DNA from 4 places in the Buttiauxella sp. genome. Region 1 is predicted to be linked to each of the others. Evidence: predicted binding sites of a transcription regulator. Region 1 holds the regulator's gene; each other region holds the start of a gene.

Region 1 (8,101 bases):
GACTATTGGCAACGCCACTATGTTGGCGCTAAACGCGTCATGACACCAAAAACCATTCGTTAAAACCCTCGCCTGCCCTTCAATGGGCAGGTAAGTTCCTCTTTTGCTTATCCTTTCAATTTGTTACCCTAACCACGCACTAAATGTGGCTATTTAACAATAGATACCCAAAGTAATTCGAGTCGCATCGCGGCGGCAAAAAAATGATTCCTGAAGAGCTTACTTAAGTAAGTGATTTGGGTGAATGAACGCAGCCAACAAAGAGGTGGCTCGAAGTATTACGGGTAATAAGGAGTCAGCAATGTCGTTCGAACTACCTGCATTACCGTACGCGAAAGATGCTTTAGTCCCGCATATCTCCGTCGAAACCCTGGAATACCATTACGGCAAACACCATCAAACTTATGTCACTAACCTGAATAATCTGGTTAAAGGCACCGCGTTTGAAGGTAAAACTCTCGAAGAGATCGTGCGTACTTCCGAAGGTGGTGTCTTTAACAATGCCGCTCAGGTCTGGAACCACACATTCTACTGGAACTGCCTGGCACCTAACGCAGGCGGCGAACCAACTGGCGAGCTTCTGGAAGCGATCAACAAGTCCTTCGGGAGCTTTGCTGAGTTTAAACAGCAGTTTACTGATGCTGCTATCAAGAACTTTGGCGCAGGCTGGACATGGTTAGTTAAACAGGAAGATGGCGCATTAGCGATCGTTTCTACTTCCAACGCGGGCACCCCACTGACTACAGCGGCTAAACCACTGCTGACGGTTGATGTGTGGGAACATGCGTATTACATCGACTACCGTAATGCTCGTCCTAACTACCTCGAGCATTTCTGGGCGCTGGTGAACTGGGCGTTTGTTGCGAAGAATCTGGCTATCTAATCGCATACCCCCTAAATAATTCGAGTTGCTGGAAGGCGGTAAGCGCATGAATCCCCGGGAGCTTACTGGAGTAAGTGACCAGGGTGAATGAGCGCAGCCAACGCACCTGAAGCTCGAAGTATGACGGGGGAAATGATATGGGCCGCGATTGCGGCCCATTTTAATCAGTGCAGAACGGCAGTCAGTGCGCCGCAAACAATCAAAGCCAAAACAATAACCGTGGTCGTGATTGAAAATTTCAGATCGGTACTCATCACTAAACTCCTTTTATTCCCCATGCCCTTCTCACTTCAATTTGCAGGGTTGTTGGCTTCACTCTCTCACCCGAATCACTTACTTGAGTAAGTTCATCGGGATTCGTTCATTTGCCACCTACCTGCAAATCGAACTGATTTGGGCATACAATCGGTGTGTCCGGGTGATTTTCCCACAATCAGAGATAAAAATCCTCCAGGTTTTAACCTGATATCCATTTTCCCTCTTCCACTTTTCCCCTGGATAGGCCAAAATCCCTCGCTAATTTATTGCGTATCGTCAATTCAATGCCCTCCTCCCGTTTTATGTCGCAATCCCGGCATACCCGCAACCACCATGTTGCCTTTGGAGTCAGCGTACGCAAACGTTTAACACATTAGTAATCAGGGGTTTACGATATGGCCCGGAGTGAAATTTAATGGCGACAATCAAGGACGTGGCGAAGCGCGCAAACGTTTCCACTACAACCGTATCACATGTGATTAACAAAACCCGTTTTGTGGCGGAAGAGACACGCAACGCGGTTTGGGCTGCAATTAAAGAATTGCACTACTCGCCAAGCGCGGTAGCACGAAGCCTGAAAGTTAATCACACCAAAACGATTGGTCTGCTTGCCACTTCCAGCGAAGCACCTTATTTTGCCGAGATCATCGAAGCGGTGGAAAATAGCTGCTTTGAAAAAGGCTACACCCTGATTTTGGGTAACGCACACAATAACTTTGAAAAACAGCGCGCTTACTTATCAATGATGGCGCAAAAACGTGTCGATGGCCTGTTGGTGATGTGCTCTGAATATCCAGAATCCTTGCTCTCCATGCTTGAAGAGTACCGTCACATCCCGATGGTGGTGATGGACTGGGGCGAAGCGCGGGCCGATTTCACCGACTCGGTAGTGGATAATGCCTTCCACGGTGGTTACCTGGCGGGTCGTTATCTGATTGAACGCGGTCACCGCGAAATTGGTGCGATCCCAGGTCAGATGGAACGTAACACTGGCGGCGGTCGCCACGCAGGCTTTATGAAAGCGCTGGAAGAAGCGGGTATTTCTATTCCAGATAACTGGATTGTTCAGGGTGACTTTGAACCTGAATCGGGTTACCGCGCGATGCAGCAGATCATCGGCCAGCCTCAACGCCCTACCGCCGTCTTCTGTGGAGGCGATATCATGGCGATGGGCGCAATTTGTGCCGCTGATGAAATGGGACTGCGCGTGCCGCAGGATATTTCCATTATCGGTTATGACAACGTGCGTAACGCGCGTTTCTTCTCACCGGCACTAACCACCATCCACCAGCCGAAAGATTCGCTGGGTGAAACAGCGTTTAACATGCTGTTGGACAGGATCGTCAACAAACGCGAAGAGTCGCAGTCCATTGAAGTGCATCCACGTCTGATTGAACGCCGTTCAGTGGCCGACGGTCCGTTCCGCGACTATCGCCGTTAAGTTAATGTCGGATGACGCTGCGCTTATCCGACCTGAGAAATCCGTTCGTGGAGCCTGATTTATTCAGGCTCCTGCAACCATTCCTGATTCATCGTCTCGCTATCCCCAAGATAATCTAACAACCAGGCCAATGCGGGCGATGCATCGTTTTGCCGCCAGGTCAGGCAGCATGCTGCGTCAGGAAAAGGATTATCGAGCGTTAACTCGCTCCATTGCCCGGAAGCCAGCCACGGTCTGGCGATATGCAGTGGCACCATGCCGATACACAAACCCGCGCTCAAACAATCCGAACCGGACTGCCAGTCAGGCACCACCACCCGGCGTTGGTTATCCAAAAGCCAGGTAATGCGTTTAGGCAATGAACGCGAAGTATCTTCAAGCACCAGCGATGGCCAGTCACGCAGGTCATCATCGCTTAGCGTCCCACCGCGCTGTGCTAGTGGATGTGTGGAAGCCACCACACAACGCCAGCTCAAGGTTCCCATATCGCGGAAAGCATAACGCCCCCCAACAGGAATCGCCTGAGTCGCCCCAATCGCCACTTCGACACGCCCATCCGCCAGCGCATCCCACACACCGTTGAACACTTCCTGGAAGATACGCAGTTCGATGTCCGGAAAATGGCGATAAAAATCCAGCACCAGTTGCCGCGTTCGCTCCGGTTTAACAATGTTATCAACCGCAATAGCCAGGTGTCCGCGCCATCCATTTGCGATCTGCTGGCACTGTTGCCGTGTCGTCATCATTTTTTTGATAACAGAGCGGCCTTCTTTGAGAAAAAAGACGCCAGCGGGGGTTAATTCCACATCGCGGTGCCGCCGTTCGAACAGCGGAACGGCTAACCAGTCTTCAAGTTGCCGCACCGTATAACTAATGGCAGACGGAACGCGGTGTAACTCCTGGGCTGCACCACTAAAGCTACCATTGCGCGCCACCGCATCTATGACTTCCAGCGAGTATTCTGACCACATTTCTTTGCTCACAAAATTTTTGAACGCAACCTACAAATATTAGCGTTTCACAAGCGTAATTGCACTCCGTACACTCTCGCCGTAATTAACCTGCACGTTAAATCAAGAGAATAATATGCAACCTTCAAAAGGATTTCTTATCTGGCTGGCTGGATTAAGTGTGCTGGGCTTCCTCGCCACAGACATGTATCTGCCTGCTTTCGCTGCCATTCAGCAAGATTTACAAACTGATGCCTCGGCGGTCAGTGCCAGCCTGAGTCTGTTCCTGGCGGGATTTGCGTTTGCCCAGTTAATGTGGGGCCCGCTGTCCGATCACTTCGGCCGTAAACCGGTGTTACTGGCAGGTTTAAGTCTGTTCGCCGTGGGTTGTATTGGCATGCTGTGGGTCGAAAGTGCCACCGCGCTGTTGGTGCTGCGTTTTGTTCAGGCGGTCGGCGTCTGTTCTGCGGCAGTCAGCTGGCAGGCTCTGGTAACCGATTACTATCCGGCGAATCGCGCGAATCGTATTTTCGCCACGATAATGCCGCTGGTTGGCCTGTCTCCTGCACTGGCACCGCTGTTGGGTAGCTGGATTTTGACCCACTTTGACTGGCAGGCGATTTTCGCCACGCTATTTGTCATTACGCTTGTGCTGATGATCCCGACCTTCCGTCTGAAGCCACGCACCCAGCATCATCCACAAACTGAAGACAATAAAGTCAGCTTCCTGTCCTTGCTCAGTTCGCGAGTCTACAGCGGTAACGTGTTGATCTATGCCGCCTGCTCCGCCAGCTTCTTTGCCTGGCTTACCGGTTCCCCATTTATTCTTCACGACATGGGTTACAGCCCTGCGGCTATCGGCCTGAGCTATGTTCCGCAAACTATCGCGTTCCTGATTGGCGGTTATGGTTGCCGTAGCGCGCTACAAAAATGGCAAGGTCAGCAGATGCTGCCGTGGTTATTAGCGCTGTATGCCGTGAGCGTATTTGCGACGTGGGCCGTTGCAGTGAGCGGGCAAGCTAATCTCACCTTGTTGCTGATCCCATTCTGTGTGATGGCCATCGCCAACGGGGCAATTTATCCAATCGTTGTGGCATCAGCACTGCTGCCATTCCCGCAAGCCACCGGTAAAGCCGCTGCGCTGCAAAATACCCTGCAATTAGGCCTGTGCTTCCTGGCAAGCCTGATGGTCTCCTGGTTGGTGGTCACGCCACTGTTGACTACCACCACGGTGATGTTAGTGACCATTGTGTTGTCGATAATGGGCTACTTACTGCAACGCAGTAAAAAAGCCGAAGCATGGCAAGCTGCTGAATCTGATGCACATTAAGTGGCAAATCAGCGTGACAAAAATGTCATTAGCAGGCTAACAATGTTTTATTGAATCACCGCTTCGGCGAGCCTATACTTAAAAACGGCTCGATCGTCAGCATAATAATAATGAAGTTTTGACGGGAGCCTTTGTGCTCCCGTTTGTTGTTTTATGAAGTCAGGTTTTATGGGCACTCGCCCTTTCTCTGTTCTACGTCGGATATCAGGCTCGCGGATTTTTCCGTGACATTTCTCACATGCCCAAAATAGCGTCTACGCTGTTTTAAGGTTCCTCACGCAAAGGTGCTGGAGAAGCTATGAGTTCATCGTGTATAGAAGAAGTCAGTATAAGAAATAACCCGTGGTATCGAATCGTCAGCGAAATGCTTACGCAGGCTGGGGTGGAAATAAATGGCCCGCGTCCTTTCGATCTCCAGGTTAAGCATCCCGATTTTTTTAAACGCGTCCTGCAAGAAGGCACCCTCGGGCTGGGTGAAAGTTATATGGACGGTTGGTGGGATTGCGAACGACTGGATATTTTTTTCCATAATGCCATTCGCGCCGGACTGGAAAACCAACTCCCTCACCATTTAAAAGACACCCTGCGTGTTGCTGCCGCCCGCATTATCAACCTGCAATCTAAAAAACGCGCCTGGATTGTCGGCAAAGAGCATTATGACCTTGGCAATGATCTCTTCAGCCGTATGCTCGATGAGCATATGCAATATTCCTGCGGCTACTGGAAAGACGCCACTACTCTTAGTGACGCGCAAAATGCCAAGTTGAAAATGATCTGCGATAAGCTGCAACTCGAGCCAGGCATGACGTTGCTGGATATTGGATGCGGCTGGGGCGGGCTTGCTGAATATGCCGCACGTCATTATGGTGCCGTGGTTCATGGGGTCACGATTTCTGCTGAGCAGCAAAAAATGGCTCAGGATCGCTGCATTGGCCTGGATGTCACTATCTTGCTGCAAGACTATCGTGACCTGGATATGCAGTTTGACCGCATTGTTTCGGTCGGCATGTTTGAGCACGTTGGTCCCAAAAACTACCGCACCTATTTTGATGTCGCTGACCGCAATCTAAAACCCGAAGGTATTTTCCTGCTGCACACCATCGGCTCCAATAAAACCGATAACACCGTCGACCCGTGGATAAACAAATATATCTTCCCGAACGGCTGTTTACCTTCGGTAAGCCAGATTGCTCAAGCCAGCGAAGGTCATTTCGTGATGGAAGACTGGCATAACTTTGGTGCTGACTACGACAAAACATTGATGGCGTGGCATGAGAGATTCCAGAATACCTGGCCGGAAATTGCTAATAACTATTCAGAACGATTCAAACGCATGTTCAGTTATTACCTCAATGCCTGTGCCGGTGCGTTCCGCGCCCGCGACATACAGCTGTGGCAAATCGTCTTTACCCGTGGCGTCGAACACGGTTTACGCGTTCCTCGTTAAATCTCTGATACCCCGACGTGGTCGGGGTAGTCGCTTCCCTGTCTTATCCGTAGCAATTTCTTAACAAAATGTGGGGTCCCTCACGTTTCCCGCTCTCCATTCTTCACGAGTTTGATCTCGCTAACACTTATCCATTTATGCGATGGAAACCGGTTTCCGGTTTGTTTCACAATCAGCCAACTTCCAAAACAATAACAAGGATCCCGCCATGAGCATGTACCAAAAAATGGTCAATGTGATTGAGCAAAAAGTCACCCCCATGGCCGGAGCGATGGGCTCTCAGCGCCATGTAATCGCCATCCGCGACGGTTTTATCTCTGCCCTGCCGTTTATGATTATCGGTTCGTTCTTGTTAGTGTTTATTTTCCCCCCTTTCTCCCCGGACAGCTCCTGGGGCTTTGCGCGTTCATGGTTGAAATTCTCTCTTACCTACCGCGAACAGCTGATGTTGCCGTTTAATCTCAGCATGGGTGTGATGACCTTCTTTATTTCTGTTGGTATCGGTGCAAGCCTCGGGAAGCACTATAAGCTCGACCCGATAATGACCGGCTTACTGGCGTTTATGGCATTTTTACTGGTTGCCGCCCCGTATAAAGACGGCCACATCTCAACGCAATACTTCTCGGGTCAGGGCATCTTTACCTCCCTTCTGACCGCCATCTACGCCAGCGAAATGTACGCTTTCCTTAAACGTCACAACATCACCATCCGCTTGCCAAAGGAAGTGCCAACCGGTGTGGCGCGTTCGTTTGAAATTCTTATCCCGGTGGTAGTCATTGTCGCGACTCTGCACCCACTGAATCTGTTTATTGAATCCACCACCGGTATGATTATTCCCGAAGCGATTATGCACCTGCTGGCGCCACTGGTTTCCGCCTCTGACTCCTTGCCTGCGATTCTGATTTCGGTGTTTATCTGCCAGATCCTGTGGTTTGCCGGTATTCACGGTGCGCTGATTGTCACCGGGATCATGAACCCGTTCTGGATGGCCAACCTATCCGCAAACCAGACCGCACTCGCCGCAGGCAATGTGCTGCCGCATATTTATCTGCAAGGTTTCTGGGATCACTATTTGCTGATTGGTGGCGTCGGCTCCACATTGCCACTCGCCTTCCTGCTGTTACGCAGCCGCGCTATTCACTTGCGCACGATTGGTAAAATGGGCGTGGTGCCAAGCTTCTTTAACATCAACGAACCGATTTTGTTCGGTACACCAATCATCATGAACCCGCTGTTCTTCTTACCCTTTACCTTAGTGCCGATGATTAACGCAACGCTTGCTTACATCGCGACCAAACTGGGTTGGGTGGCGCAGGTCGTGTCATTAACACCATGGACCACACCCGCTCCGATTGGCGCATCCTGGGCCGCAAACTGGGCGGTAAGTCCCGTAATCATGTGTCTGATTTGTATGGTCATGTCGGCTGTGATGTATTACCCATTCCTGAAGGCTTACGAGCGCACCCTGTTGAAACAGGACGAAGAGCGCAATATGCAGGAAAGCAGTAATCCCGTCGCCGCAAATTAACTATTTTTTGCCTGCCCGGATGGCAGGCACGTCAAACGAGGAACGAAAATGAAATATGTATTCCCTGATAACTTCTGGTGGGGCAGCGCGAGTTCAGCACCGCAAACGGAAGGCGAAACGCTCTCTTTTGGCAAAACTGCCACCATTTGGGATCAGTGGTATCAAGAGCAGCCGACCCGTTTCCATAACGGCGTAGGCCCTGCGGACACATCGACCTTTTATAAAAACTGGAAAGAAGATATCGCGCTGCTTAAGGCGCTTAAC
Region 2 (8,101 bases), on a different contig from region 1:
TCCAGCGCATTCACCTGATGCGAGAGCGCGCGCAACGGGCGGGTAATCCAGCGAAATGCCAGCGCACCGACAATCAGTCCGAGTAATGCGACCAGGCTAATCGAGAGCACAACCACTTTAAAGAGCGTGTTTGATTGTGCATCACTGGCGAGCGCGTTGTATTTTTCACCCAGCAGAATGACATACAAATAGCCTTTTACCTGGCCGTTTTGCAGCATCGGCGTGACGCTAAAGACTTTTTTGCCATCAATACTGCGCGGATCGTCACCGTAGATCGGATACTGGCGATCGTTTATCGCGGTTTGGATCGGATCCAAATCAATTCGATGACGTTTGATATGGTTGGGCGGCGCGGCATCACCAATGATATTGCCTTTATCATCAAGCAGATAAACTTCCACACTGGGATTTACCGTCATCAAATTTTCAAACAGGCTACGTACTGAATCTTTGTTCAGGCCGTCTTGCCCAAGCAAGGGATAGTTCTGGTTGATGTGCTCAGCCAGCGAGCCTGAAAGCTGTTGAATCACCGCCTGGCTGTACTGGGTACTGGTGCGAATTTGCAGCCATCCCAACAGCGAGCAGGAAGTAATGAGCAGCAACGCAAAAACCAGAGTCAGGCGCTGTGAAAGAGAGAGTTTTCGCATGGTTTACTCGTTTCGCGGTGCGATGAATTTATAGCCTTTTCCCCAGACCGTCAGAATGAATTCAGGCTCCGCGGGATTGTCTTCAATCTTGATGCGTAAGCGGTTGATATGGGTGTTGACCGTGTGTTCATAGCCTTCATGTTGATAACCCCAAACCTGGTTAAGCAAATTCAAGCGGGAGAAAACTTTGCCAGGATTTTTTGCAAAAAACCACAGCAGGTCGAACTCACGCGGTGTCAGCTCAACGGGCTGTAGTCTGAGGCGCACATCGCGGGCCAGAGGGTCGATAGTCAGTCTGTCAAACATCAGGGTTCCCGCATCCTGCATCAGGTTCTGGCTCATCGCTTCCTGACGGCGGAAAAGTGCTTTGACGCGTGCAACCAGTTCCAGCATTGAGAACGGTTTTGCCAGGTAGTCATCAGCTCCCAGTTCCAGCCCCAAAACGCGATGCGTTTCACTGGAACGCGCGCTGATCATGACAATCGGCGTGTAACGCGTCATAGTGCGGGCATGGCGGCAAATTTCCAGGCCATCGACGCCTGGCAGCATCAGATCGAGTATCAGCGCATCCCAACCGCCCTGTTTGAGCAGTTCCAGTCCCAAAGCGCCATCAGCCGCATGAACAATTTCATAGCCCTCTTTGCGCAAATGCAGCTGCAACAGCTCAGCAATATTTTCGTCATCCTCAACGATTAACAACTTTTTGGGCATTATCACTTCGCCTTATATCCGCCAGTTAGTGAAAGTCTATACAACATTCGCGCGTCGAGTTATCACATTTAATTTAACTATTCAGGAGATGCTGGCAGCCAAATACAGGCGGACGGGGATGTCTAAAGATGAGATGGGGAAAACAGTAAGCAGAATAATGACAGTGACCTTCACATTCAGGTCACTGTCTTTTTATCTTCCGCCTGCTAAATCGAGGAAACTGCCTGTCACATACGAAGCCTTCTCACTGAGAAGCCAGGCGATGGCCTGCGCAACTTCTTCTGGCTGCCCACCACGTTTCATCGGCAACAGATCTTTTACGCGATCTACTCTTCCGGGTTCACCGCCAGAGGCATGGATCTCGGTATAGATTAGGCCCGGGCGTACACAATTGACGCGAATACCTTGCGCCGCGACTTCCAAAGCAAGCCCGGTCGTCAGCGTATCTACCGCCCCTTTTGATGCCGCATAATCGACATATTCACCCGGTGCACCTAAACGTGACGCTGCCGAAGAAACATTCACAATCGCCCCGCCGTTACCCCCGTGGCGATGCGCCATACGTTTTACCGCTTCCCGGCAACAGAGAAAGTAACCTGTAACGTTAGTGGACATGACGTGATTAATACGGTCAGCCGTAAGTTCTTCGATAGTGGATTGTTGGAACAGGATCCCGGCGTTATTAACCAGAGCGGTTACCGGGCCGAAGGCGTTGTCGATTTCCACGAACATTGCCATCACTTGTAATTCGTCAGCAATATCGGCCTGGATGGCGATCGCTTCACCGCCGGCTCCACGAATGGTATTCACCACGTCGTCGGCTGCGGATTTATTACGTTGATAGTTTACGACGACTTTGTAACCCGACTGCGCAAGCAAGAGCGAGGTTGCTCTGCCAATTCCCCGGCTGCCGCCAGTGACTAATGCTACGGCCATTTTGCCTCCAGTAGAATATGGACGCCCTCACCCCGGCCCTCTCCCCCAGGAGAGGGAGAAAACCGTTAGGTTGAGGGTTGTTTTAAACCTTACTGGTATTCGCTCATCGGTACGCAAGAACAGAACAGATTACGGTCACCAAAAACATCGTCCAGGCGCTTCACGGTCGGCCAGTATTTATTGCCATGGCCTGCCGGGAATACCGCCAGTTCGCGGGTGTAAGGATGTGCCCAATCAGCCACGATTTCATCCTGGGTGTGCGGAGCGTTAACCAGCGGGTTATCTTCCAGCGGCCATTCACCCCGTGCAACACGGTCGATTTCAGTGCGGATAGTCAGCATCGCATCGATAAAGCGATCCAGTTCCAGTTTGCTTTCGGACTCGGTTGGTTCAACCATCAGCGTACCCGCAACCGGGAACGACATGGTTGGTGCGTGGAAACCGAAGTCAATCAGTCGCTTAGCAATATCCAGTTCGCTAATACCGGTTTCTTCTTTCAGTGGGCGAATGTCGAGAATACATTCGTGCGCTACATGCCCACTACGGCCGGTATAAAGAATTGGGAAAGCAGACTTCAGGCGAGTCGCAATATAGTTAGCATTCAGGATAGCTACCTGGCTTGCTTTCTTCAGACCCTGCGCACCCATCATGCGGATGTACATCCAGCTGATTGGCAGAATTGAAGCGCTACCAAATGGAGCTGCAGAAACGGCGCCCTGCTGAGTCAGCATCTCTTCAATCTGTACCACGCTGTGGCCCGGCACGAATGGCGCCAGGTGCGCTTTCACGCCGATAGGTCCCATACCTGGGCCGCCACCACCGTGTGGAATGCAGAAGGTTTTATGCAGGTTTAGGTGTGAAACATCCGCGCCGATGTAACCTGGAGAAGTGATCCCAACCTGCGCGTTCATGTTCGCGCCATCGAGGTAGACCTGGCCGCCGAACTGATGAACGATCTGGCAGACTTCGCGGATCGTTTCTTCATAAACACCGTGAGTCGACGGGTAGGTCACCATGATGCAGGAAAGCGCATCGCCCGCTTGTTCTGCTTTAGCGCGCAGATCGTGGAGATCGATGTTACCTTGTTTGTCACAAGCCACGACTACCACTTCCATGCCAGCCATTTGCGCAGATGCAGGGTTAGTCCCGTGTGCAGAGCTTGGGATCAGGCAAAGATTACGGCTGCCTTCGTTGCGGCTTTCGTGATAACGGCGAATCGCCAGCAGACCCGCATATTCACCTTGCGCGCCAGAGTTTGGCTGCATGCAAAGTGCATCATAACCGGTCAGTTTCACCAGCCAGTCAGAAAGCTGGGAGATCATCTGGTGATAACCTTCTGCCTGATTTGCCGGGCAGAATGGGTGCAGCTCAGCAAATTCCGGCCAGGTGATTGGGATCATTTCCGCCGCAGCATTCAGCTTCATGGTGCAAGAACCCAGCGGGATCATTGCCTGATTCAGCGCCAGATCTTTACGCTCAAGACTGTGCATGTAGCGCATCATTTCGGTTTCGCTGTGGTAGCGGTTAAACACCGGATGCGTCAGGATCGAGTCTTCACGCAACATGCCTTTCTGAATAGACAGGCTATCTCCCGCAACGTTTTGATCTAATTTGTCGATATCCAGACCATGGTTGTCACCCAGCAATACACTGAACAGTGCCTGTACATCTTCACGCGTAGTGGCTTCATCAAGAGTGATGCCAACTGCATTAAGAATGTCGCTGCGCAGGTTGATTTCACTCGCTTCAGCACGCGCCAAAACAGCGGCTTTATCGGTCACTTCCACACACAGTGTGTCGAACCAATGTTTGTGACGCAGCACCAGGCCTTTTTGTTGCAGGCCAGCGGCCAGAATATCGGTCAGGCGGTGGATGCGCCCTGCAATGCGTTTCAGGCCGGCCGGGCCGTGGAATACCGCATACAGGCTGGCAATGTTCGCCAGCAGAACCTGGGAAGTACAAATGTTGGAGTTCGCTTTCTCGCGGCGAATATGTTGCTCACGAGTTTGCATCGCCATGCGCAGTGCGGTGCGTCCCGCAGCATCGCGTGAAACACCGATAATACGACCTGGCATGGAACGTTTGAATTCGTCACGAGCAGCAAAGAATGCAGCATGTGGACCACCGTAACCCATTGGTACGCCGAAACGCTGTGCGGAACCGAATACGATGTCAGCGCTTTGTTTGCCAGGTGCGGTTAACAGAACCAGCGTCATAAAGTCAGCGGCAACACTCACGATGACTTTGCGTTGTTTCAGTTCGATAATCAGAGCGCTGTAGTCATGGACTTCGCCGGTGGTGCCAACTTGTTGCAGCAGCACACCAAATACATCCTGATGATCCAGCACTTTCGCGGCGTCATCGACTATCACATCAAAGCCGAAGGTTTCAGCACGTGTACGGACAACATCCAGCGTTTGCGGATGTACGTCGGCTGCCACAAAGAAACGGTTGGCGTTTTTCAGTTTGCTGACGCGCTTTGCCATCGCCATGGCTTCTGCCGCAGCGGTCGCTTCGTCCAGCAAAGATGCAGAGGCAATGTCCAGCCCCGTCAAATCCAGCGTCACTTGTTGGAAGTTGAGCAGCGCTTCGAGACGGCCTTGTGAGACTTCCGGCTGATACGGCGTGTATGCCGTGTACCAACCTGGATTTTCCAGCATGTTACGCAAGATAACCGGCGGAGTTTGTACCGCGGTATAACCCATGCCGATGTACGTTTTAAAACGTTTATTACGGCTGGCAATGGTCTTTAATTCAGCCAGGGCCGCGAATTCTGTAGCAGCCTCACCCACCTGTGGTGGTTCAGCAAGCTGGATATCAGCAGGAACGATAGAGGCTATCAATTCGTTCAACGAACGAGCGCCGACTGTTTCCAGCATTTCATGCTGTTGTTGTGCGTTCGGTCCAATGTGTCGGTCGATAAACGCTTCGTGATTTTCAAGCTGACGTAAAGACTGGGTCATGAGCGGTGATTCCTGAAACATGTGGGGCTTTAGCGGTGGATGACACTACGTTTATCCACCCTACAAATTCATTCCCCTGACTTTGCGGCGAGGGAGAAAGCCGTGCGATCCCCTCTCCCTCAGGGAGAGGGGGAAAGATTATTCGTCTTCTAGCAGAGCTTCGTACGCAGTTGCGTCCAGCAAACCGTCCAGTTCAGACTCGTCGCTTGCTTTGATTTTGAAGATCCAACCTGCGGTGTATGGCTCGCTGTTGATCAACTCTGGCGTGTCGCTCAGTTCATTGTTCACCGCAATGATTTCGCCGCTGATCGGTGCATAAATGTCAGAGGCAGCTTTAACAGATTCAGCCACAGCGCAATCATCACCAGTGCTGACGGTTGCGCCCACTTCTGGCAGGTCTACAAACACCATGTCGCCCAGCAGCTCTTGCGCGTGCTCGGTGATCCCTACGGTGTAGGTACCATCAGCTTCTTTACGCAGCCATTCATGCTCTTTGCTGTATTTCAATTCGTTCGGCACATTGCTCATTGTTGTTCTCCTGATTTCGAAATTCACTGCGCGACAGCTTTACCGCCGCGAACAAAAATTGGTTTAGTGACTTTTACCGGCATTTCTCGGTTACGGATTTGCACAATGGCCGTTTCGCCAATGCCCGCAGGCACGCGCGCCAAAGCAATGCTGTAACCCAGTGTCGGCGAGAAAGTCCCGCTGGTGATTACGCCTTCATGAAGGTTGCCGGATTCATCAGTAAAACGAACAGGCAACTCATTACGTAATACGCCTTTTTCCGTCATGATCAAACCAACCAGTTGCTCGGTTCCTTTCTCACGCTGGAGTTCCAGTGCTTCGCGACCAATGAAATCACGATCTTCAGGCTGCCAGGCGACGGTCCAGCCCATATTCGCTGCCAGAGGAGAAATGCTTTCATCCATTTCCTGGCTATACAGGTTCATGCCTGATTCCAGACGCAGCGTATCGCGCGCGCCAAGTCCGCAAGGCTTCACACCGATCTCGACCAGATGCGCCCAAAACTCGGCCGCTTTTTCATTCGGCATAGCAATTTCGTAACCGGCTTCACCGGTGTAGCCGGTGGTCGCAATAAACAGATCGCCCGCCTGATGCCCAAAGAATGGCTTCATCCCTTCTACGGTATGACGTTGTTCTTCGGTAAACAGCTCTGCAGCTTTTGCCTTAGCGTTTGGCCCCTGAACGGCAATCAGCGACAGGTCATCACGCACGGTGACGGAAACGGAGAAAGGTGCAGCGTGTTGATTAATCCAGGCTAAATCTTTCTCGCGAGTGGCAGAGTTCACCACCAGGCGGAAGTCGTCTTCAGTCTGGAAATAGATAATCAGGTCATCGATAACACCGCCGGAGGCGTTGAGCATGGCGGTGTAGAGGGCTTTACCCGGCTGGGTCAGTTTGGCAACGTCGTTTGCCACTAAGTAACGGAGGAATTCGCGGGTACGGCTGCCTTTAAGATCAACAATGGTCATGTGTGAAACATCAAACATACCGGCATCGTTGCGCACCGCATGGTGTTCGTCAATCTGCGACCCATAGTGCAATGGCATCATCCAGCCATGGAAATCTACCATTCGCGCACCGCAGAGATTGTGCTGTTCAAACAAAGGGGTCTTTTGAGTCATTTTTTCCTCTTTAACCATCTGGTTGAAAAGCGCTTTTCGCTTTTCCGTTCATCAGACGAAACCCAACATCGCCACCGATCCCGATAGCGACGCAAACGTTACCTTTCGTCTGAACTTACCACTGAATGGGGGAGTAAACCATAAGGTGAAAACGGTCATTGCATTAGCTTATGACCAAAATCAGGAGGGAATGATGCAGAGTATTCAACTACAAAAATGCGATTCACTACGCATAAACAAGAAGTGTTTAAGTCATAATTTAGCGTTAGCTAACATTTACGACCATTTCAGAAACAAATTCACTACATCGCTAAAAACGTGGGATGAGAAAAAGTAATCCGAGATAGAGGGTAAGATTAGAATTTTTCAAATGAGGGAAGGTGATCGTTGTCACACCGAATGCGCTTAATAATTCGAGTTGCAGCAAGGCGGCCAACCCGGTTATCCCCAGGAGCTGACTAAAGTCAGTGACTGGGGTAACTGAGTGCAGCCAAAACCGCTGCAACTTGAAGTATGACGAGCGTTTAACGGAGCCAGGTTGGGAGATCGTGTAACCCCATCGCCTGACGAACCAGTTGTGGTTTCACTCCAGGAAGGGTATCAGCCAGTTTCAGGCCAATATCACGCAGAAGCTTTTTCGCCGGGTTGTTTCCGGCAAACAGATCGCGGAAACCCTGCATACTGGCGAGCATCATGGCGGCACTGTGTTTACGGCTGCGCTCGTAGCGACGCAGGTACAAATGCTGCCCGATATCTTTACCCTGGCGATGCAAACGACGGACTTCATCAATCAGTTCTGCGGCGTCCATAAAGCCAAGATTCACGCCCTGCCCGGCCAACGGATGAATGGTATGGGCGGCATCGCCAACCAGTGCCAGTCGATGCGCAGCAAAACTACGCGCGTAGCGGCCTGTCAGCGGGAATGTCTGACGCTCGCTTTCAACACTGCACAAACCCAGGCGCATATCGAAAGCGACAGACAACGCCTGATTAAATTCTTCCGTACTCGCCTGTTGCATCCGTTCGGCTTCCAGCGGAGGAAGTGACCAGACAATCGAACATAAATGCGGGTCGCTTAACGGCAAGAAAGCCAGGATGCCGTCGCCATGGAAAACCTGACGGGCCACCGCCTGATGCGGTTCAGTGGTACGAATGGTGGCAACCAGCGCATGGTGGCGATAATCCCAAAAAGTCA
Region 3 (8,101 bases), on a different contig from region 1:
CAGGAGCAGACAGCTTGTCTTTCAGGTAGTTAACTACCGGAAGCAGAGAGAATTCTTCGTTGTACTCGCCTTCAGTCGGACGACCCAGGTGAGAAGTTACCATCACTTTTGCGCCTTGCTTCAGGGCCAGTTCGATAGTTGGCAAAGATGCACGGATACGTGCGTCAGATGTCACTTTCCCTTCTTTAACTGGTACGTTCAAATCTGCACGGATCAGAACACGCTTTCCAGCCAGATCCAGATCGGTCATCTTAATTACAGACATGGTGAATCCTCTCGTTGATTCTTAAAGTTTTGCGGACGCTTTATGCGCCTTACCTGAAACCACTTGCGGCCATGACTAACGTCGTGTCGAGCATTCGGTTAGCAAAGCCCCATTCGTTATCACACCAGACTAAAGTTTTAATCAGATGTTGCCCACTGACCCGAGTTTGCGTGCCATCAACAATGGCACTATGCGGATCGTGGTTAAAATCAGTCGAGACCAACGGTAATTCCGTATAGTCAACTATACCATGAAATGAATCACGTGCTGCTTTTTGCAGCAACTTGTTGACTTCATTGGCATTAACTGCATTTTTCACTGTCACACTTAAATCGATTGCCGTGACGTTAATGGTCGGAACACGTACCGCAATCGCCTCAAATCGGTCGTTAAATTGCGGAAAAATACGTGTGATACCAGCAGCAAGACGCGTATCTACAGGGATAATAGACTGGCTGGCGGCACGCGTGCGGCGCAAGTCTGGATGATAGGCGTCGATAACCTGTTGATCATGCATAGCAGAATGGATGGTGGTTACCGTGCCCCACTCAATACCGTAAGCATCATCAAGCAATTTGATAATAGGAATAATGCAGTTTGTAGTGCAGGAGGCATTTGAAACGATGCAATGTTCAGCCACCACACTTTCATGATTCACACCGTAAACCACGGTGGCATCGAGGTCGTTACCGCCAGGATGGGAGAAGAGGACTTTTTTGGCACCGGCTGCAAGATGCGCTTCACCGTCTGCACGGGAACCAAACACACCGGTACAATCGAGCACCACATCCACGCCCAGTTCACGCCACGGTAAATTTTCAATTTCCGGTTCGTGCAAGATACGGATGGTGTCATCACCTACCCATAACTGACTGCGTTCCTGACGAACGTCCCAGGCGAAGCGGCCATGACTGGTGTCATACTTCAACAGATGCGCCATACCCGCAGCATCAGCCAGTTCATTGATTGCTACCACGGTAATTTCCGCACGGCGACCGGATTCGTACAAAGCACGTACCACGTTGCGCCCAATGCGACCGAAGCCATTAATTGCTATGCGTACGGTCATATCTCTCCTGCCAGAATCCCTGAGACTAAGTGGCTGACAGAGTAATCCAGCAATCGTCTGAGGGGAATCCTCGCACTATCGAAACTGCAATTGTTTGCTTAATTGTCGAACATTCATTCGACTGAAACGCTTCAGCCATGTTAAGCGATACGGGGAATAAATGGAACGTTACCCCATGACAGGCAACCGATCTTCTGACGTACGTCACAAATTTGATGGAATAAATGCAACGACAAAAGGTCGGAGGATGAATAATGACCAGTTAAAATCAAGAATAATGGAAAAACAGCGGGCCGCAGTAACGGCCCGTGTCGCTATAAAATTTGATGGTAACCGCCCTGCTCATCCATACATAACTGCATATTAGCGGGCTGACTGTTTTCAAGAACCCGCAGCACATTTAGCCCGTCGGTCATCTGGAAAAAATCTACCGCCTGTTGCCGGGTCAAACCACCGCGCATTTTCCTGCCAATCAAACGTTCTGAGAGCCGTTCAGGTTGGGCCGAAATAAATACTGAATAATCACATAACGCCCGCAATGATTGCCATTCAGGTTGATTGAGCAGCAACCAGTTCCCCTCAACCACAACAATCGGCGCCTTCACCGTGATCGCATTTTCTACCGGGTCGTGCAAATTACGATCGTACTGCGGCCATTCACTTTCGGGCTGATGCAAAGCACGCAGCGCATCAGTCAGCTTTGCAACATTAAAAGTCTGCGGTGCACCTTTATGCTGCTTGAGATTATTCGCCAGCAGATAGTCGTTGTAGTGATGGAAGCCATCCATCGGCAAAGCCTGGATCACCGGTAATTCTGTATCTTGCGTACTCAGATATTCCCAAAAAGCCGCCAGCGTCGACTTACCGGTGCCTGGCGGAGCCGCCAGAAACACCACCAGCCTACGCTGCAACTGCCTTTGCTTTTCTGCTAACTGCTTTAACAATGGCTTATGTAACGTCTCGACCTCTTGATCGTTAAAGCGGGCTTGCGTCTCTAATCCATTAATCTTTAATGTGACATTCACCAGACTAGCTCCTTCAATAATGAAGTCACCGCCAGAGATAACGCCGTTTTCACCAGATTGCCGTAACGCACTTCGGAATAAATAGAGAAGTCCGAATACTTCATGCTTTTAATTGCATTAAACAGCGTAGCGTTTTGGGTAATTGAATTCAGGTTCGCAATGAAATCGTAAGTGACATCATCATGAAACTGTATGGTCTCTTTGCTGTGTTGCACAAAATCGCAAAACTGGGCAAAACAGGTAATATCGGCATACAGCCATTTATCCATTTTCCCCAGCGCGTATATCAGGCGCAACGCAACGTCGATATCATCCAGCGGCCCACTTCGGGCAAGCAATGGCTTAACGGCGTACTCGACGATCTCTTCATCATTATCAACAAATAACGAAGGCAGAAATTGCCTGATACCGGATAACAAAATATCGTGAGCGACGCTCATAAATGAGGCCAGATCATTTTGCGCTTCCAGCCTTTCAAGCACATCATCTTCGTTCAACGTGGTCATCAATAGCTCAGGACATTAAAGGTGATGTAGAGAGTCTATAATATTACAGGTGCGCTCTATACCATTAATCAAAAGCGTTTGAGTGCGTACCACATCACCTTCCTCACGCACGCCTTGCAGAATATCCCCTCCCGTCACGCCAGTGGCGGAGAATAAAACCTCATCGCTTTTGACAATTTCATGCAGACTGTAAATGCGGTTAACCTCAACGCCCATTTCAGCACAGCGGCGATGTTCAGAATCCGCAATCAGGCGATTCTCCCGGGACTCCCCTTTTGCCTGGCAAAAATCTAAAAGCTCGATTTGCATTTCCCCATCCAGCGCTTTCACCGCACAGGCTGAAATCACGCCTTCTGGCGCACCGCCGATGCTGTACATCACGTCGTACTGGTTTTCCAGTAAGCACGTCATTACGCTTGCGGCGACGTCACCATCGGGTAAAGCAATCACTTTCACACCCAGACTTGTGGCGACTGCGATGGCATCCTGATGCCGCGGTTTATCCAGCGTGACCATTCGTAGCCGCTCGAGCGGTTTGCCCAATGCTTTGGCAATATTGCGCAGATTTTCTTCAAGCGTGACCGCCAGATTGATCACGCCTTTTGCCTTTTTGCCGACCACCAGCTTTTTCATATACATGTCGGGCGCATGAAGCAGTGAGCCTTGGGGCGCACAGGCCATGACCGCCAGGGCATTGTTTTGCCCCATCGCCACCATGCGCGTACCTTCTATGGGATCGACGGCGATATCAATTTTCGGAGTGGGTGCATTCCCTAACATCTCGCCGATATACAGCATCGGCGCGTGGTCGATTTCTCCTTCACCAATGACAATCTTCCCCTGCATTTCGATTTGATTAAGCGCATTGCGCATCGCCTGCACAGCCACACCATCAATACGATTCTTGTCACCGCAACCGATGAGTGGCCAGGCAGCCAACGCTGCCTGCTCCGTGGTGCGGAAAAAAGGATAAGCCAGCGTTTTCATGCTTAAGCCTCCACACCGATATCAACGCCAAAATGCGCTAACAAATATTTTTCTGCGGCTTCGTTCCACACGCCATGTGTCTGTGCAACCAGCTCTGCAAGGCGGCGGAATAACGGGTCTGTTTCCCCTAAGCGCGCAAAATCGGTAATCGCGGTCAGCGGCATCGTGACGCCGTTATAAATCAGCTTTTTGCCGCCAGGAATATCCGGCAGGTTAATCACGGTTTCAGGAACAGCATCCAGGCCCCCGACGTGGGTGACCATAAATGACGGTTGTAATCGCCCGCTGGCGGCAAGCTCAATAGCTTCAAGCATGTCGTCCGTGGAGCCTCCGGAAGTCCCGACGATATGCGTGCTGCCGTAATGCACGTTGTAGAAGTTAAACGGCACTTTAAAGTTTTTATCGGTTGGTCCGGCAAAGAAATTCAGGCAACCATCATCAGCCAGCAGATCGTCGCCAAGCTCGATGACCGCAGGCACGGCGGCATAAACAAATACATCGTCGAAACCTGCGCCTCCAGTCATGTCGCGCAACGCGGCGGCAGGGTCATCCAGATTTTTGCTGTTCACATAAACCAGTTCAATGCCATTTTTTGCCGCCAACTCTACTGGTAAGAGTGTTTGTGCTTGCGCCAGTCGGGTTTCATCAATATCTACCACCACAACTTTGCGCGGTTTAATATTTCCGTTAATCGCATAGTCAATTGCGCCGATACCCATCGGCCCGGCGCACGCTAATAAGGCAAGGTTACCGCCGGGTTTAATTCCCATGCGGTGTTCATAAACATATTGTGTGGTGTGATAGTTAGCTTTATAGGCACCAATAATGCAACACATCGGTTCTGCCAGAGAGGCTGCTGCAAAATAAGATCCGCGGTAAGGTAATACACATCCCATATCGATGGCCAGTTTAGGGATAATCATATATGTCGCGTTACCGCCGAAATATTCATAGCTGTAACCGGCTGAATATCCGCTTGGTAATCCCATTGCCGGTTGCAGAACGTAACGCTGACCTTTCTTATATTTATCCCGTAGATTACTTCCTACTTCCACAATCACGCCAGCACACTCATGGCCGGTAATAACCGGGTGATTAATTAAATCATCCGGCACACGTTTGTGATCGCTGGCCAGTAACGCCGCTTTCCAGGTTGATAAACAAACGCTATCGGAAATTACACTCACGAGTAATTCATCATCAGTGATTTCGGGTAATTCAAATTCGCGGATACGGACATCCCGCTTGCCATAAATGGCTGCAACTTTAGTTTTCATCGGAATCCTTATTATTTTGCCTGGGAAGTCAATTCATTAAATAAAACATCAAGCTTAGGGTCGCCAATATAGTTATTAATGAGTATTAGCGGTTTATCAGACACCCGTTTCACACGCCCTTCAAGGCTTGCATGAGTAACAATGATTTCTGCATTCTGCGGAACGTTTTCAATCGCATAATGTTTAACTTCCGTTTCCATGCCCTGCTTTTCCAGGCGTTTACGGAATGTTGTCGCTCCCATGGCACTTGAGCCCATTCCCGCGTCACAGACGAAAGCAATCAGTTTCACTGGCCCTGTATTCCACGCCCCCTCTTGTTTCATCACCTTCATGGCGCTTGCCGTTTCATCGAAGTTGTCATCCTTTTCGGCTTCTTTGCTACGGTCCATTTTGAGGATCAACGAGGTGATAACAAACGATACGACTGTTGCGACTGTTACCCCAGCGATGGTGGCAAAGAAGGCACCTCGTGGTGTCAATGCCAGATAGGCAAAGATAGAACCTGGGCTTGGCCCCGCAACAAGTCCACCGCCCAAAAGATTAAAGGTGTAGATCCCGGACATACCGCCTGCAATCATGGCAATCAGCGTCAGCGGCTTCATCAATACATACGGGAAATAGAGTTCGTGAATGCCGCCGAGGAAGTGAATGATCATCGCTCCAGGAGCGGATTTTTTTGCCATTCCTTTGCCAAATATCGTGAACCCAAGGAGCAGACCCAGCCCAGGACCTGGGTTTGATGCCACCATAAAGAAGATGGATTTACCCGTATCAGACGCTTGCTGCATTCCAAGTGGATAGTAAACCCCCTGGTCGATAGCATTGTTGAGGAACAGAATTTTTGCTGGTTCGTTAATCAGGGAAAGTAGCGGCAAATAACCGGTACTGACTAATGCTTCAATGCACTCTTTTACGAAGTTGTTCGCTACCAGTACCGCAGGGCCAATGACCTCGAAAGCCAACAGACAAAGCAGCATCCCCGCAATACCCAGTGAGAAGTTATTGATAACCATCTCAAAGCCCGGTGGAATATGTTTTTCCAGCGTTCTGTCGATAACTTTAATGGCCCAGCCGCCGAGCGGCCCCATGATCATCGCGCCAATAAACATAGGAATGTCAGCGCCAACAATCACGCCGATAGTGCCGATACCGCCCATCACCGCGCCACGCTTGCCACCCACTAAATGCCCGCCGGTCGAACCAATCATAACGGGCAGTAAATAAGTGATCATCGGGCCAACTATTTTCGCGAAATGCTCATTGGGCATCCAACCGGTTGGAATAAATAACGCGGTAATAAAACCCCACGCAATAAAAGCGCCAATATTGGGGATAACCATGGCGGTAAGAAATCCCCCGAACGCCTGGACTTTGGCACGAGCTGATTTATTTTTCATATTTATCCTTTTTATACCCTAAATAATTCAAGTTGCATTGAGGCAGCAAGAGAGCGAATCCCGATGAACTTACATAAGTAAGTGATTCGGGTGAGTGAATGTAGCCAACAAAGATGCAGCTTGAAGTATGACGGGTATTATCCCTGAGAGATAATATCCATTAATTGCTGTTCAGTATTTGCGTTCAGCAAGGCCTCAATTTGAGATTCTTCACAAAACAGTTCACTCAATGCCTGAATGGCACCAATATGCTCATCAGAATCAGCCGCAGACAATCCTATTAATAGCTTTACTGGTTCTTTACCCTCACCGAAAGCAACCGTGTTTTTTAATAGGGTAAGTGATAACCCGGTTTTTATTGCACCGCATTCTGGCCTGGCATGCGGCATTGCCACATAGGGTGCCAGAATATAATACGGCCCAGTTTCTTGCGTTGTAGATTTTATTGCATCGATGTAAGAAGAGGTGACATATCCTTTTTGCAACAGGACTTCCATTGAATAATCTATTGCCTGCTGCCAGTTCTCGGCAGAGGTTTTTATGGATATAGCAGCATCAGGGAAATAATCTATTAACCGCATACTGACTTCCTCGTTTGTAGGGTGTTTTTATTTTAAATAAAATATGACGGCGAGGAAAATAAATCAAATGGGTGATGGAAAGGCGAGGATTTTTAAGCGAAAATGATTTACTGAATTAATTCAAATGATTAGATTAAACATTTTTCATTAATGCATTTTGTCAATATCTATAATTTGACTTAATTCACAAATACACAACTCCAGTTAATGCAATAGTTGCAATTAAGATCACATTAATGGACTTGATTGAATTTGTTTTTGAGATATTACGCAATGGGTAAAATGTGACAACTTCAAAAGAAAACAGCCAATCGGCAGTACCGCCGGCTGGCTGTTTTTAGTTATCGGATTTATACCCAGGATACTTCATGACGCAGGTAGGCGGCAATCGAATGAATCCTGATGAGCTTACTCAAGTAAGTGATTCGGGTGAATGAGTGCAGCCAACAACCCAGCATCTTGAAGGGCGACGGGTTTAAATCAGAATTCGATGCGCGCGCCCAGGTTATAACGACGCCCTTCAACCAGCCCGTAATCACCCCATTGAGTGATACGTTGTGGATCGGCATCGAACAAGTTGTAGATCCCCGCCAGAAGTTGAGTGTGTTTGTTCACCTGATAACGCGCGCCAAGATCGATCATCGTCCAGGTGTCGTAATCAACATGATCGCCAGTGTCGCGGTTGCTGCCGCGGTAATTGGCTTTACTCCACAGATCCAGCGCTTCGGTCGCAGACCAGGTAAGCGACAGATTTGCCATATGGCGTGGGAAATCATTCAGCGCGTAACCTTTGTTAACACCCGTTTTCTGCTCGCTGTGGTTATAGGTGTAGTTTGCATTGGCTTTCACTGTTTCGGTGACCTGCCAGTCAGCATTCAGTTCCACACCGTAGACATCAGCTTTACCGACGTTGAAATATTTGCTGATGGAATCGGCTTTATAACCGTTCATCTGGCACTGATTGGTATCCGTCGTTTCGCAGATACTCTGTTCG
Region 4 (8,101 bases), on a different contig from region 1:
GCATCGCTGGTGGCGTTAAATATTCAACGTTTGCGATTACTGCCGAAGAAACTCGATACCGGCATCATGGTCAATATCCCTAACTATTCCCTGAGCTATTACCTTAACGGCAGTGAAGTCTTGGCTTCGCGCGTAATTGTTGGACGTCCCGATCGTAAAACGCCAATGATGAGCAGCGCGCTCAATAATGTGGTGGTTAATCCGCCGTGGAACGTCCCACCAACACTTGCGCGTAATGATATTCTGCCAAAAGTGCGCCAGGATCCGGGCTATCTCGACCGACACGGTTATAGCGTGCTGCGTGGCTGGAGTAACAATGCCGAATCTATAGACCCGTGGCGCGTGGACTGGGAAACCATCACGGCCAGCAATTTGCCTTTCCGCTTCCAGCAAAAACCTGGCACGCAGAACTCGTTAGGTCGATATAAATTTAACATGCCAAGTTCTGATGCGATTTATTTGCATGACACGCCAAATCACAACCTGTTCCAGAAAGATGCGCGTGCGCTGAGCTCTGGTTGCGTCAGGGTCAATAAAGCGTCTGAACTGGCAAACATGCTATTGCAAGATGCGGGTTGGAACGATGCACGGATTTCCAGCCAGCTTAAAGATGGCAGCACCAAATATGTGAATATTCGTCAGACAATTCCAGTCAATCTCTACTATCTGACTGCATTTGTCGGTGATGATGGTCGGACACAATATCGAACTGATATTTACAATTATGATCTCACCGCGCGATCTGGCGCACAAATCCTTTCAAAAGCTGAGTTATTGATACGGTAAATGCAGCAATTCTAATGAATTAGCGGTCGTAATAATTGTGAAACTCATCCGGGTCCTCTACAGGACCCGGTTTATCTGGGTTTTAGCGTGCCTTGACTCATGTTGTTTTGGCGGTTAAGGTGCGGGCAGTGCGCCTGAAGTGCATATTATTCGATCGTTTATTACATGTAGACCTGGACATCATGGACAAATTTGACGCAAACCGCCGCAAGCTGCTGGCGTTGGGCGGCGTGGCTTTGGGTGCCTCGCTGTTGCCAACACAAGCATTTGCTATGCTATCAACACCGCGCCCGCGCATTCTGACTCTCAATAATTTGCATACTGGTGAGTCATTAAAAGCCGAATTTTTCGATGGTAAAGGCTATATTCAGGATGAATTAGCAAGACTTAATCATTTCTTCCGTGATTATCGCGCGAATAAAATTAAATCCATCGACCCTAAATTATTTGACCAACTTTATCGCCTGCAAGGCTTGTTGGGGACCAACAAACCAGTGCAACTGGTGTCGGGTTATCGCTCTGTGGACACCAATAATGAACTACGCGCTCGCAGCCGTGGGGTGGCGAAAAAAAGCTATCACACCAAAGGGCAGGCAATGGATTTTCATATTGAAGGGATTTCGTTGAGCAATATTCGCAAAGCAGCATTATCTATGCGTGCAGGTGGTGTAGGATACTACCCCAGCAGCAACTTTGTGCATATTGATACCGGGCCACTAAGGCACTGGTAAAACAACGGAATCCGGCGATTGTTGCCGGTATTGGAGCCTCATGAACTATCACATTATTCCGGTCACCGCATTTGCCCAAAACTGTTCATTGATTTGGTGTGAAGAAACGCTGCAAGCAGCAGTGGTTGATCCTGGCGGCGAAGCTGAAAAAATCATCCAGCACGTCACGGCGAAAGGCGTGATGGTCACACAGATCCTGCTGACGCATGGTCATCTTGATCATGTTGGAGCCGCCGCTGAACTGGCAGAACATTACGGTGTTCCCGTTATTGGGCCGGAAAAAGAAGACGAATTCTGGCTTCAAGGTTTACCGGCGCAAAGCCAGATGTTTGGGCTTGAAGAGTGTTTGCCACTGACGCCAGATCGTTGGCTAATTGAAGGCGATAATGTGTCGGTAGGCAATGTGCCGTTAAAAGTGCTGCATTGTCCTGGCCATACACCGGGCCATGTCGTGTTCTTTGATGCGCAATCACAGTTACTGATTTCCGGTGATGTGATTTTCAAAGGCGGAGTGGGGCGGAGTGATTTCCCACGTGGTGACCACGCAGCACTGATTGATTCGATTAAGCGTAAACTGTTGCCACTTGGCGATGATGTCACGTTTATTCCAGGCCATGGCTCGTTGTCGACTTTGGGCTACGAGCGCCTGCATAATCCGTTCCTGCAAGACGAATTACCGGTCTGGTAAATCTGGGAAGGGCAGTTTGCAAAATAGAAGAGCCGCATTGCGCGGCTCTTTTTTTATCGGTCTGGCTTTTACAGCACAGCGACAATGGCTTCACACAGTGGAGCCATATTATCTGGCGTCATCCCCGCAACGTTTACACGTCCGGAAGCAACTGCATACACACCGAACTCTTCACGTAAACGCAGCACCTGCTCTTTGGTCAGGCCGCTGAACGAGAACATGCCGTTCTGGTTGATGATAAAGCTAAAGTCGCGGTTAGCGCCTTTCTCTTGCAGGGTATTCACGAACAGCTGACGCATACGGTGAATACGCTGACGCATGTCAGACAGCTCTTGTTCCCAGATAGTACGCAGCGCGTCGTTGCTCAAAATCGTGGCAACAACGGATGCGCCGTGCGCTGGTGGGTTAGAATAGTTGGCACGAATAACAGATTTCATCTGGCTGAACGCGCGATCGACGGTATCTGCATCAGCAGCAACCAGCGTACAGGCACCCACGCGCTCATTATAGAGACCGAAGTTCTTAGAGTAAGAGCTGGCAACAATCAGTTCCTGGTGGCTTGCAGCAAAGATACGCAGACCTTCAGCATCTTCTTCCAGACCACGAGCAAAGCCCTGATAGGCGAAATCGAACAGCGGCAACCAGCCTTTAGCCAGTGACATTTCTGCCAGGGTGTTCCACTGCTCAGCTGTTGGATCGATACCGGTTGGGTTATGGCAGCAACCGTGGAACAACACCACGTCACCCGCTTGCGCTGCTTGCAGGCTGTTAATCAGACCATCGAAATTCAGAGAGTGGTTCTGCGCGTCATAATAATCATACTCGCACACTTCCAGGCCTGCGGAGTTAAACACGCTTTTATGGTTTGGCCAGCTTGGATTACTCACCCACACACGTTTGGTGGTGGTGTTTTTAGCGAGGAAATCAGCAGCAACACGCAGCGCACCTGTACCACCCGGGGTTTGTGCAGTTCGAGCACGTTTGTTTGCGCTCAGAGCATTATTTTTCCCGAACAGTAATTCCTGGGTGCAGCTACCAAATTCTGGAATACCGTCAATGCCGAGGTAGTTCTTGGTGTTCTCATTTTCCAGCAGATACAGCTCTGCTTTTTTAACGCAGGTCAAAACCGGAGTTTTACCCGTTTCATCCTTATATACACCAATGCCGAGGTTAATTTTAGTCGGACGGTCATCGGCGCGAAACAGATCGGCCAGGCCAAGAATTGGATCAGCTGGAGCAGAGGTAATGTTCTCAAACATGACGAGTTTCCATTGTGATATCGAGGGAGTAACGCTCTCAGGTTAACTGCTGTTTTAGTAAATGCCAACCGTTTGCAACAAAAAGAAACCGCTCTTGTCACAAGTTATTTTTTTCTACTTTGCAGGTATAAAAAAACAGGGCCGAAGCCCTGTTTTTTGAACCATCTGGCAACGAAGTTGCTGGATAATTAGAACTGGTAAACGATACCAACTGCAGCCTGGTCGTCTGTTGCCAGTTTAGCAGATTCGCTGTAGTTGTTGTCGTCCAGCAGGTTGAACTTATACGCAGCGTATACGTTCATGTTTTTGTTGAAGTAGTACCAGGTACCCACTTCTACGTATTTAACCAGGTCAGCATCACCGCCGTTGAAGGTACCGCGAGATTTCAGGTCCTTACCTTTAGACTGCACGTAAGCGATGGATGGACGCAGACCGAAGTCGAACTGGTACTGTGCTACAGCTTCGAAGTTCTGAGTTTTGTTAGCGAAGTTGTTATCAGCTTCACGAGTCATGTTCAGAGTTTCTGCATACATAACTGCAGCGTAGATGTTGTTCGCATCGTACTTAGCAGCAGTAGACCATGCTTCAGCGCGGTCGCCACCAGCACTTGCCCAAGCGGTAGAAGTACCTGCAGAAACCTGCTCGTTGGTACGGTCAGCAGTTTCATAACCAGCAGCAACGCTGAAGCCTTCGCCGATGTCATAAGTCGCAGCGGTGCTTACGCCGTCGCCGTTAGCTTTAGCGCCGTTACCAGCACGACCCAGAGAGATGGTACCGTTGTCATCAACGCTTGGAGCAACTACGTTGCTACGCTCGTTTTTGCCCTGGTACTGCACAGCAAATGCCAGGCCATCAACCAGACCGAAGAAGTTGTTGTTACGGTAAGTCAGAACGCCAGTAGTACGGCCGTTCATGAAGTTGTCGGTAGCAGCCCAGGAATCGCCGCCCCACTCAACCAGCATATCGGTATAAGCAGCTACGTCGTAGATTGCACCGTAGTTACGGCCGTAATCCAGGGAGCCTGCATCACCAAATTTCAGACCAGCAAATGCCAGACGGGTGTTAGTACCCTGAGTGCCTTCTGCGTTAGAGGCATTCATGTTGTATTCCCACTGGCCGTAACCGGTCAGTTGGTCATTGATCTGAGTTTCGCCTTTGAAACCGATACGAGCGTAAGTGGTGTCATCGCTTGCAGTTGCACCGTTAGTGGTCCAAATGTGCTCGCCAACAGCTTTACCGTAGAAATCCAGTTTGTTGCCGTTTTTGTTATAGATTTCTGCAGCGTTAGCTGCACCGGCTACCAGCAGAGCAGGGATTACCACTGCCAGAATATTGCGCTTCATCATTATTTATTACCCTCATTGGTTTTTTTTGTGAACACCTGCCACTGCCGTCAATAATTCTGTACGGAACTATTGATGAGAGTTTGGTGTCTTTCTGTATCTGTCAGGCATCTTTCCATCCATGAAACCGTTTCGCTAGCCAGAAAGTGCTACAAACATCGAGAGTGAGTTACAAAAAGAAACTATGTGTAACTAAATATGTATTTTATGGAACTTTGTGAACTATCTCAAACTTCCTTGCCGCTTCGCCTAAAAAATCACCTCTCCTATCCTATATATATGAATTACTTATGTTTAATTCGCATAATGAAATCCCAGGTGAATATTATGCTTACATTTGTACATTCTTTGAGTAGTTTTTGGATGTCCAGACATCTGAGCGAGTTTTAACCATTTATGCTAAGTCAATGTTAAAACCGGGAGCGCGAGCGGAAAGTGGGGTTAATTTATGTTTATCTGTTTCACAGACACACTTCGTAACCGGGGAGTTGTGGAATGGGGTTGAAATTGACGTTTGTTTAACTTTCGTTGAAGAAAAAACACGTTCATGGTGCAGATGTAAAAAAGGCCAGCAATGCTGGCCTTCGTAAAAAACGCGGTTTTAGAAGTTCGCGTTACGTGGTGTACGTGGGAATGGGATCACGTCACGCACGTTCTGTACGCCGGTGACATAAGCAATCAGACGCTCAAAACCAAGACCGAAGCCGGAATGCGGAACGGTGCCGTAACGACGCAGATCGCGATACCACCAGTAGTCTTCTTTATTCAGACCCATCTCAGCCATGCGCGCATCCAGTACATCCAGACGCTCTTCACGCTGAGAACCACCGATGATTTCACCGATACCCGGTGCTAACACATCCATTGCGGCAACGGTTTTACCGTCTTCGTTAAGGCGCATATAGAAGGCCTTAATGTCTTTAGGATAGTTTTTCACCACCACCGGCGCTTTGAAGTGTTGCTCGGCAAGATAACGTTCATGCTCGGAAGAGAGGTCAACGCCCCAGTAAACTGGGTTCTCGAATTTCTGACCACAATTCTCGAGAATTGTAACAGCGTCGGTGTAGTCAACCTGAGCAAAGTCAGCATCGATGAAGCGCTGTAAACGTTCCACTGCATCTTTGTCAACGCGTTCAGCGAAGAACTCCATGTCATCCATACGCTCATCAAGCACAGCTTTGAAGACATACTTCAGCATGGCTTCAGCCAGACCTGCAACATCGTCAAGATTGGCGAAAGCGACTTCAGGCTCCAGCATCCAGAACTCAGCCAGGTGACGGCTGGTGTTGGAGTTTTCAGCACGGAAGGTTGGGCCAAAGGTATAAACCTTGGACAAAGCACACGCATATGTTTCGCCATTCAGCTGGCCGGATACGGTCAGGAACGCCTCTTTACCAAAGAAGTCTTTATCGAAATCAATTTTGCCCGCATCAGTACGCGGAAGGTTTTCGAGATCAAGCGTAGAAACGCGGAACATCTCGCCTGCACCTTCGGTATCTGACGCAGTAATCAGTGGCGTGGACACCCAGAAGTAACCATTTTCATGGAAGAAACGGTGCAGCGCTTGAGCCAGGGTATGACGCACACGAGCCACCGCGCCAATCATATTGGTGCGTGGGCGCAGGTGAGCCACTTCACGCAGATACTCGATGCTGTGGCGTTTAGCTGCCATCGGGTAAGTGTCAGGATCATCAACCCAGCCGGTCACTTCGACTTCGGTTGCCTGGATTTCAAAGCTCTGGCCCTGACCAAGAGATTCAACCACTTTACCGGTGACAACAACGGAGCAGCCGGTTGTCAGGCGCAGTACATCTTCATTGTAATTAGGCAGAGAATTATTAATGACGGCCTGTACAGGAGAGAAGCAGGAACCGTCATAGACGGCGAGGAATGAGATACCAGCTTTTGAATCTCTTCGAGTACGCACCCACCCGCGAACGGTGACTTCTTGGTCAACGGCTACACGGCCCTGGAGTACGTCGGCTACAGGCACAACGCTCATATTTTTCTCTCTATTAATTGGTCAGTGACAAAAGAAATAATTACCCACAATCGGGGGTTATCTATGTTACCTGTCGCGTGCGATGTGACAAGCAGAAAAATCAAAGCAGATGAAGAAATACAATAAAGAAGGGAACCCATAAACAAGATGAATACCGTTCATGGGTTTTATCAGGATTAACTCGCTTTCTTAACCAGTGGCAAATCGAAGGCTTTGCGCAGTGCACGAACAAAAGCTTTATCGTGGCAAATGGTTTTGCCTGGGCTGTCAGAAAGTTTGGCTACCGGCTTGCCATTACATTCCACCAGCTTAATCACGATGTTAAGCGGTTTTACCAGTGGAAGATCACACGTCAAACGGGTGCCAATACCAAAACTCAAATTGACCCGATCGCAGAAATGCCGATAGAGCTCAATGGCTTTTGGCAAATCGAGATTGTCAGAAAACACCAGTACTTTGGTTTTTGGATCGATTCCGAGCTTTTGGTAATGAGCGATTGCTTTCTCACCCCATTCAACGGGATCCCCGGAGTCGTGGCGCAATCCTTGATAACGGCTGGCAAAAGCGAGGTCAAAGTCACGCAAGAAGGCATCCATAGTGATGCAATCAGTCAGCGCGATGCCTAATTTATCCGGATACTCATCAAGCCACGCCTGGAGTGCCGCACGCTGGCTGTTAGCAAGCGTCGGGCTGATTTGTTGATGCGCCTGGAACCACTCGTGAGCTTGCGTGCCCATTGGCGTTAAATCCATGCGGTGTGCCAGGTCGTAGTTGCTGGTGCCAACAAACCACGGTTCTTGTTGCAGACGGCTGACGATTGCCTCCTGGACCTCACGCGAGAAACGGCGACGGGTACCAAAATCCATCAAGCGGAATGCCGAAAGATCAATATCTGCTGTCAGCTCTTTGAACTGAAGCAGTTTGCTTTCCAGATTATCCAGCGCCATTTGCGCCGTCACGCCAGGGGAGCGGTGTTGATGCACCACTTCACTGATCACCGCCAGCAGGGGCACTTCCCACATAATCACTTCCAGCCACGAACCGGTTAGACGAATATCTAAATGCCCGTTGTTATTGCGGATGTGCACTTGAGTGGGGTCGTAGCGGAAGGTACGCAGCCACGAGAGATAATCTGCTTTAAAGAACGGCAGAGTTTCCAGGAAAGCGAACTCCTCGTCTTTGAGCGCAAGGTGCTGCATTAAATCCACCTGTTCACGGATGGCATCTGCATAGACGCCCAGCAGATCGTCACCGCGGCAACGGAACTCGGCCGCGACGCTCACGTCGTGATA

What was found. Region 1 encodes PurR, which represses purine synthesis genes. Its sites were predicted from a motif close to CANGCAAACGTTTGCNTG; they were not measured.
Region 2: gcvT (glycine cleavage system aminomethyltransferase GcvT) is a predicted target of PurR. The motif match lies at 6,995-7,012, and genes of this name have one in related genera.
Region 3: epd (erythrose-4-phosphate dehydrogenase) is a predicted target of PurR. The motif match lies at 1,514-1,531, and genes of this name have one in related genera.
Region 4: WBL83_RS04000 (amino acid aminotransferase) is a predicted target of PurR. The motif match lies at 3,526-3,543, and genes of this name have one in related genera.

Annotation. Positions count from the first base shown of each region.
Region 1 covers NZ_JBAVHX010000010.1:295,528-303,628, reverse strand. The annotation lists gene WBL83_RS10205 (C40 family peptidase) at 1-63, shown strand, start outside; gene sodB (superoxide dismutase [Fe]) at 302-883, shown strand; gene WBL83_RS10195 (YnhF family membrane protein) at 1,048-1,137, opposite strand; gene purR (HTH-type transcriptional repressor PurR) at 1,557-2,582, shown strand; gene punR (DNA-binding transcriptional activator PunR) at 2,642-3,553, opposite strand; gene punC (purine nucleoside transporter PunC) at 3,669-4,862, shown strand; gene cfa (cyclopropane fatty acyl phospholipid synthase) at 5,161-6,309, shown strand; gene WBL83_RS10170 (PTS sugar transporter subunit IIC) at 6,518-7,837, shown strand; gene WBL83_RS10165 (glycoside hydrolase family 1 protein) at 7,886-8,101, shown strand, end outside.
Region 2 covers NZ_JBAVHX010000008.1:81,809-89,909, reverse strand. The annotation lists gene WBL83_RS05805 (ATP-binding protein) at 1-647, opposite strand, end outside; gene WBL83_RS05800 (response regulator transcription factor) at 651-1,358, opposite strand; gene WBL83_RS05795 (SDR family oxidoreductase) at 1,551-2,294, opposite strand; gene gcvP (aminomethyl-transferring glycine dehydrogenase) at 2,384-5,257, opposite strand; gene gcvH (glycine cleavage system protein GcvH) at 5,396-5,785, opposite strand; gene gcvT (glycine cleavage system aminomethyltransferase GcvT) at 5,809-6,906, opposite strand; gene ubiI (FAD-dependent 2-octaprenylphenol hydroxylase) at 7,431-8,101, opposite strand, start outside.
Region 3 covers NZ_JBAVHX010000008.1:51,965-60,065, reverse strand. The annotation lists gene pgk (phosphoglycerate kinase) at 1-265, opposite strand, end outside; gene epd (erythrose-4-phosphate dehydrogenase) at 315-1,334, opposite strand; gene WBL83_RS05665 (nucleoside/nucleotide kinase family protein) at 1,649-2,359, opposite strand; gene WBL83_RS05660 (MltR family transcriptional regulator) at 2,356-2,865, opposite strand; gene glpX (class II fructose-bisphosphatase) at 2,881-3,852, opposite strand; gene WBL83_RS05650 (zinc-binding dehydrogenase) at 3,855-5,129, opposite strand; gene WBL83_RS05645 (PTS mannitol transporter subunit IICB) at 5,141-6,526, opposite strand; gene cmtB (PTS mannitol transporter subunit IIA) at 6,664-7,107, opposite strand; gene WBL83_RS05635 (TonB-dependent receptor domain-containing protein) at 7,588-8,101, opposite strand, start outside.
Region 4 covers NZ_JBAVHX010000004.1:749,384-757,484, reverse strand. The annotation lists gene ldtD (L,D-transpeptidase) at 1-786, shown strand, start outside; gene WBL83_RS04010 (DUF882 domain-containing protein) at 969-1,517, shown strand; gene WBL83_RS04005 (MBL fold metallo-hydrolase) at 1,558-2,205, shown strand; gene WBL83_RS04000 (amino acid aminotransferase) at 2,274-3,464, opposite strand; gene WBL83_RS03995 (porin) at 3,653-4,807, opposite strand; gene asnS (asparagine--tRNA ligase) at 5,409-6,809, opposite strand; gene pncB (nicotinate phosphoribosyltransferase) at 6,986-8,101, opposite strand, start outside.